2 regions of the Paenibacillus sp. YAF4_2 genome follow, and region 2 is predicted to be linked to the other one. Evidence: riboswitches for the same ligand, from Rfam matches in the RefSeq annotation. Region 2 holds a riboswitch; the other holds the start of a gene.
What was found. Region 2 has a riboswitch for FMN ahead of ribD (bifunctional diaminohydroxyphosphoribosylaminopyrimidine deaminase/5-amino-6-(5-phosphoribosylamino)uracil reductase RibD). Riboswitches for the same ligand answer to the same signal wherever they lie in the genome.

Region 1: linked by a shared signal. The riboswitch ahead of AB4Y93_RS05275 (DMT family transporter) and the one ahead of ribD (bifunctional diaminohydroxyphosphoribosylaminopyrimidine deaminase/5-amino-6-(5-phosphoribosylamino)uracil reductase RibD) in region 2 are both predicted to bind FMN.

What each region holds. Positions count from the first base shown of each region.
Region 1 covers NZ_JBFRCT010000002.1:275,925-279,340, forward strand. Annotated here, with positions in the region: gene AB4Y93_RS05270 (LLM class flavin-dependent oxidoreductase) at 156-1,211, shown strand; FMN riboswitch at 1,296-1,459, shown strand; gene AB4Y93_RS05275 (DMT family transporter) at 1,586-2,518, shown strand; gene AB4Y93_RS05280 (Gfo/Idh/MocA family protein) at 2,595-3,416, shown strand, end outside.
Region 2 covers NZ_JBFRCT010000002.1:594,431-597,846, reverse strand. Annotated here, with positions in the region: gene ribE (riboflavin synthase) at 1-297, opposite strand, end outside; gene ribD (bifunctional diaminohydroxyphosphoribosylaminopyrimidine deaminase/5-amino-6-(5-phosphoribosylamino)uracil reductase RibD) at 313-1,419, opposite strand; FMN riboswitch at 1,677-1,883, opposite strand; gene AB4Y93_RS06835 (peptidylprolyl isomerase) at 1,917-2,348, opposite strand; gene lysA (diaminopimelate decarboxylase) at 2,403-3,416, opposite strand, start outside.

The DNA of each region.
Region 1 (3,416 bases), 320 kb from region 2:
TTTGCTTGACGAAAGCTGTAATATTAGGCACAATTACTTAGATAGGTCACTTACTATACGTATATAACTTACTTTACGTATTTGGATAGGGACGGAAGCATGGCTAATCATTAGATGATGTCATCACGTTTAGCTTTGCTGAGGAGGACAAACAGATGGATTCATCACAGAATAACGGACAATTTGAATTTGGTATTTATACACTAGGTGATCTTGCGGTTAATTCCGAAAGCGGGGAATTAAAAAATGCCGGAGATCGAATGAAAGAAATTATTAAGGCTGCTATTATCGCTGATGAAGCAGGGATTGATGTATTTGGGGTTGGTGAACATCATCGGCTGGACTTTGTACTATCCTCACCTCCGGTTGTATTGGCAGCGATCGCACAGGCTACATCCCGCATTCGACTAACGAGTGCAACAACGGTACTTGGTACTGCAGATCCGGTAAGAGTGTTCGAAGACTTTGCTTCGCTTGATCTCATCTCGGATGGACGTGCGGAGATTATCGCCGGACGTGGTGCTTATATTGAATCTTTTCCTTTGTTCGGTTACGAACTGGATGATTATAAAGAGCTGTTCGCAGAGAAGCTGGAATTAATGAATCAGCTCAATTTGTCTGAACGAGTAACATGGAGCGGCCGACTTCGAACACCTCTTGATGAAGCGGAGATTGCACCACGCCCGGCACAACCAAAGCTTCCGCTATGGGTAGGTGTTGGCAGTACGGCAGAAAGTGCAGCCCTCGCAGGTAAACAAGGGGCAGGAATGGCGCTGGCGCTGCTTGGGGGAGAATCGGCCAAATACAAGCATTTGGTCGATTGTTATAGAGAAGCGGGCATTGCTGCTGGATATGGGCAGGAGGATTTGCGAGTTGCCATTACCGGTCATTGCTATGTTGCGGAGACAACAGAGCAGGCATTGGATGAATTCTTCGTAGGTTACAGCACCTATTATTCGCAGTTTATGGGCGGCAAGGAAAGTGGAAAACCACTTTCGTGGGAGGAGTTCGAAATGCTTGCCCAGTTTCTTGCTATAGGCAGCCCTGAGCTGATTGCGGAGAAAATTATTTCACAGCATGAGCTGTTTGGTCATTCCCGGTTTATGGCTCAGATGGACATCGGGGGTATGCCGCTTTCCCAAGTCACAAATTCGATTGAGCTGTTGGCGAAAAAAGTTGCTCCTCTCGTTAGAGCGGCATTAAAGAAATAAACGCTTTCTAAATCTTACTATTCACACTAGACAACTCGGATAAACGGCGTTATACTCAATCCAATCAATTAAAAAAAACGGAATAAGGATCTTCGGGGCAGGGTGAAATTCCTGACCGGCGGTAAATGTTTATCTATCTATTAAGATGCGTAAGCAAAGCCCGCGACTCCCTGAGCTGACAACAGCAAGGGGACTGACTTGGTGCAACTCCAAGGCCGACGGTATAGTCCGGATGATAGAAGATCACTTGATTAAGCTTGCAGTAGGCGGGAAACCGCTGATATGCATGTTTATTTAAGTTGGCCCCGGTTCGCGCGATAAGCGTGAGTCGGGGCTTTTTTGCTCTCGTCCTGTATTCAGAAGGAGTAATTAAGATGAACAACGTTACCGCAGCACCAATGATTCGGACAAAAACACCAATCCGGGCAGAATTCTGGCTGGTCGTACTGGGGGCAGCGCTATGGGGCGTTGATCCGGTATTTCGTATTATTTTGTTAAAAACACTCACTTCCACACAAATCGTATTGCTGGAGCATGTGATCTTGTTCCTTGCCGCGGCGCCCGTATTATGGAAACATCGTGCAGAGCTGCGAGGAGTCCGTCTCCGTCAATTAGGTGCTTTGCTCTTTATTTCTTGGGGAGGCTCGGCGCTGGCGACGATCTTGTTCACGCAAGGGCTCGCGCACGGAAACCCCAATGCCGTACTGCTCTTGCAGAAGCTGCAGCCTTTGTTTGCCATCGTGTTGGCAAGGGTGCTGCTGAAAGAACTGCTGCCAGCAAAGATTGGACCACTGCTTGTAATCGCGCTTGTTGGGACATACTTGCTTACGTTTGGCTTTTCTCTCCCATTTGGCCATATGAACGAATTTGTTCAGGTAGGCAGCTTGTTGTCACTTGGTGCAGCTGCATTATGGGGCGGCTCAACGGTGATGGGGCGTTACCTGCTTGGCAGCATGAAATATGAGACGGTTACATCGCTTCGCTTCATGCTGGCATTACCTTTGTTATTGGTCATTACTTGGTCCGAAGGGGCCGCATGGAAGATGTCCGAGGGGACTGATCTTGCGGCTGTTATCGTCAATCTGCTGCTGCAAGCACTGCTGCCGGGGCTTCTCAGTTTGCTTGTTTATTATAAAGGGTTAAGTGTTATTAAGGCGTCTTATGCAACCATTGCCGAGCTTAGTTTTCCGATGGTGGGCGTGCTGCTCAACTGGACGGTATTCGGGCAAGTGATTACAACGGCTCAACTTGTTGGCTTTGTATTTATATGGTTTACCTTATACTTCATTTCGAGACAGCAGAATTAAGGAATGGATTCTGAGTCTTAAACCGCTTTCACATCAGGTGAAATGCTGATATACTGCGGTTGGAGGTGTAGGAATGATGGAGAATAAAACGATAAAATGGGGTATTCTTGGAGCAGGCTGGATTGCATCCCAATTTGCCCGTGACTTGGCACATGCACAAGATGTGGAGCTTACTGCGGTTGGGTCCCGTTCAAAGGAAAAGGCGGAAGCTTTTGCAGAAAAGTTCGGCTTTGCTCGTGCCTATGGCAGCTATGAAGAACTAGTTAATGATGCTGAGATCGATATTATTTATGTAGCAACGCCGCACCCTTCGCATAAGGAACATGTACTAAAGTGTCTGCGTGCAGGCAAAGCAGTAATCTGTGAGAAGCCATTTACGGTAAATGTGAAAGAAGCAGAGGAAGTTGTACAGTTCGCCAGAGAGAATAAGATTTTCTTGATGGAAGCCATGTGGACAAGATTCCTGCCAGTTATCCGTAAAGTCCGCGAATGGATTGCTGAAGGCCGAATTGGCGAGGTACGCCTGATTAAAGCAGACTTTGGCTTCCGTACAGGAGTGAACCCTGAAGGACGATTGTTTAACCCGGCACTTGCCGGCGGCGCGCTCCTTGACGTTGGTATTTATCCGTTATCCTTTGCTTCTATGTTACTTGGTGCGAATCCAAAGCAAGTATTAAGCACAGCACAGCTCGGTGAGACAGGCGTCGATGAGGAATGCAGCATCCTTTTGTCGTATGAGGGTGGTCAAACCGCGATGCTGAATGCAGCGATCAGGCTGAATTCAGGAAGTGACGCCTTCATAATCGGTACTGCAGGTTCGATCCGTATTCCATCGTTCTTTAACGCTAAAACTGCGACCATTACTGCAGAAGACGGAACGGAAGAGACGTTTGCTGAT
Region 2 (3,416 bases):
TTGAACGATATGCCCGCCAAATCGGCCTCCAGCGAGCATTGCCCGCTCAAGATTAACGGATTGGCCAGGACGAAGCTGCTGCAAGTTCGACTTCCGGTATGTCTCAGGCATGACATCCGCATCAAAGGAAGTGCGATCAAATGCGATTACGGTTAAACATACACCATTCACAGATATGCTGTCCCCAAGCGCCACGCCTTCCGTCACATGGGATGCTTCCACGGTAAGCACCATCGCTTCTCCTTGCTTTTTAACCCGTCTTAATGTGCCAACTTCCTCAACCAGGCCGGTAAACACGGGCACTCCCCCATTCTATTCATTGCCGTAAGCGGGATATCCGGAAATACAAATATCTTCGCCGGCCACCTCGACCTTCACGTTCTCTAGTTCAATCGCTTGAGCCATCTTCTCAAAACCGGCGAAAGTGAATGTTCCGGGAGATTCGATGCCGCCGATAATTTTCGTTGCCATATAGATTATGATTTTATCGATTAATCCCGCTTCCAGCATAGCACCATTCAATTTGCCGCCGCCTTCAAGCAGAATCGATCCGATCTCGAGTTCACCCAGCTTACGCATCGCTTCAGCTAGATCAACCTGCTGACCATTGCCGCAGCGGATAACTTCTACACCAGCAGCAACCAAAGCTTCCTCTCGGGATTGCTCTGCCTGATCCGATGTGAGGACAATTGTTCTGGTCAATCCGTCTGTCACCACTCTGGCATTCAGCGGCATACGAAGCTGGCTGTCTACGATAATTCGGATAGGGTGGATGGCTGGAACTGCCGATCTTGTTGTCAATTGCGGATCATCAGCAAGCAAAGTGCCAATCCCCACCATGATCGCTTCATGCTGGTGACGCAGCGTATGTACCTGCTCGCGCGCTGCTGAACCCGTAATCCAACGGCTGTCACCTGTATGGGAAGCGATCTTCCCATCCAGCGTGCTGGCTGTCTTAAGTGTGACGAATGGAAGGCGAGTCGTAATGTATTTGTTGAACTTCTCGTTCATATTGCGGGATTGTTCTTCCAGGAGGCCAACTTCAACCTCAATCCCTTCTTCGCGAAGACGCGCTATGCCTCGTCCCGCAACTTGTGGATTAGGGTCTGTCGTTGCGACTACAACCCGAGCTGCCTTGGCATTGATTATGCGTTCACAGCATGGTGGAGTCTTCCCGAAGTGGCTGCATGGCTCCAGCGTAACATAGACTGTAGCCCCTTCCGCTTCATCTCCAGCCATTTGCAAGGCATGAACCTCGGCATGGCCTGTTCCACGCTTCAAGTGGGTGCCAATACCAATGATCCGCCCTTCCTTCACAACAACACAACCAACCACCGGATTGATACCGGTTTGCCCTGAGGCTTTTGCGGCCATTTCAAGCGCAAGACTCATATAATAAGAATCATTTAAAATCTCCATAAATGCAAAAACACCCCCATTAGCCAGCTTAGCCAACGGGGGTGGGAAAATATCATTCGAAAATAACAAAAATAAGCTATTCAAGCGTAAACGGCTGCGCCGTCTCCATCGGAGGGTGCAGATAACGTTTCGCCGGTGAAATATAAACACAGTATAAATAAATCTATACTTTATTATATTTCAAACAAACCTATTACCCCCTTGTGAAAATATGCACAAGAAAAGAAATAAGCATGTCAGCGTATTCGTATCGAATGTGTCCCCTTCTCCCATCCAGACTATACTGTCGGTCCCGGATTTGCACCAGGTCCACCGTTCCGTCCATAACAATGCGAGGAATCGCTCTTGTCATGAATGGCCCGGGTCACGGACTGACGAGAAAGCGCCGCACGCTGGTAAACCAGTTGTGCAGACGCCGCTCGATCACCGCCGGTTGGGAATTTCACCCCGCCCCGAAGGTAAGCCACAATAACTATAATTTTGTTAGTATCTTAACACTAAGCTTCGTAAACTTCAACCTTTTGCATTTTGTCGCGTCCTTTGAACGCGTCAACATGCTCCATACCTTTTGTAACTTTACCAAAAACAGTATGTTGGCCGTCAAGATGCGGCTGTGGTTGGTAACAAATGTAGAATTGGCTTCCGCCTGTGTTGCGGCCGGCATGTGCCATTGCGAGTGTACCACGCTCATGCTTGTTCGGGTTGATCTCACAGTTAATTGTGTAGCCTGGACCACCAGTGCCTGTACCATTAGGGCAGCCGCCTTGTGCAACGAAGCCAGGAATAACGCGGTGGAATACCAGACCGTTATAGTAACCTTCGTTTACAAGCTTTTCGAAGTTTTCTACTGTTTTTGGAGCATCTTGGTCGAACAGATCGAGAATAACCTCTGCACCGTTCTCAAGTGTGATCTTTGCTTGTTTAGCCATTTCTAACATCTACCTTTCTATATCCGAATAAGACTACGTTACCAAATTTCGCCCTTACTTAGCAAGCGATTTGCGAAGTCTTGCCGGAATAACGTCATTGCACACGATATTTTCAAGCGATTCACGTTGTACAACGAGGTCAGATTGACCGTCTTTTACGAAGACAACTGCAGGGCGGCGGAAGCGGTTGTAGTTGCTCGCCATCGCGTAGTTGTAAGCACCAGTACAGAACACGGCAAGCAGGTCGCCTGTCTCTGATTTAGGCAGTTCAAGGTCAATAATCAGCTTATCGCCGCTCTCGCAAGCTTTACCAGCGATTGTAACCGTCTCAACATTCGCTTCATTGGCGCGGTTAGCCAGAATTGCTTCGTAACGGGATTGATACAGGGCAGGACGCGGGTTATCCATCATACCCCCATCTACTGCAACATATTTGCGAACGCCAGGGATTTCTTTCATTGTGCCAACTGTGTACAGTGTTGTACCAGCATCGCCTACGATACTGCGGCCTGGCTCAACCCAGATCTCAGGAAGCGGGAAGTTTGCAGCTGTGAAATTCGTAATGATCGCGTCTGTAATTGCACCAACATATTGCGCTACTGGAAGTGGTGTATCGCCTTCCACGTAACGAATGCCGAAGCCGCCGCCAAGGTTGATAACTTGGAAAGTATGGCCAAGCTCATTACGGATTTCAACAGCAAATGCTGCTACTTTGTCAACTGCCATGCGGAAGCCGTCTACTTCAAAGATTTGAGATCCGATATGGGAATGAACGCCCAGAATCTCGATGTTCGAAAGCTCAAGCGCTTCTTTGATCGCTTCTTTCGCTGCGCCGTTGCCAAGGTCGAAGCCAAACTTCGAATCTTGTTGGCCAGTCGAAATATATTCATGCGTATGTGCTTCTACGCCTGGTGTAATGCGGAACAGGATTTTCACTTTTTTGCCTTTGTCGGCAGCAAGTGCATTCAGCAAACGGAGCTCTACGAAGTTATCAACAACAAAACAGCCGATGTTTGCATCAAGCGCCATGTTGATTTCGTCAGGTGTTTTGTTGTTGCCATGGAAGTG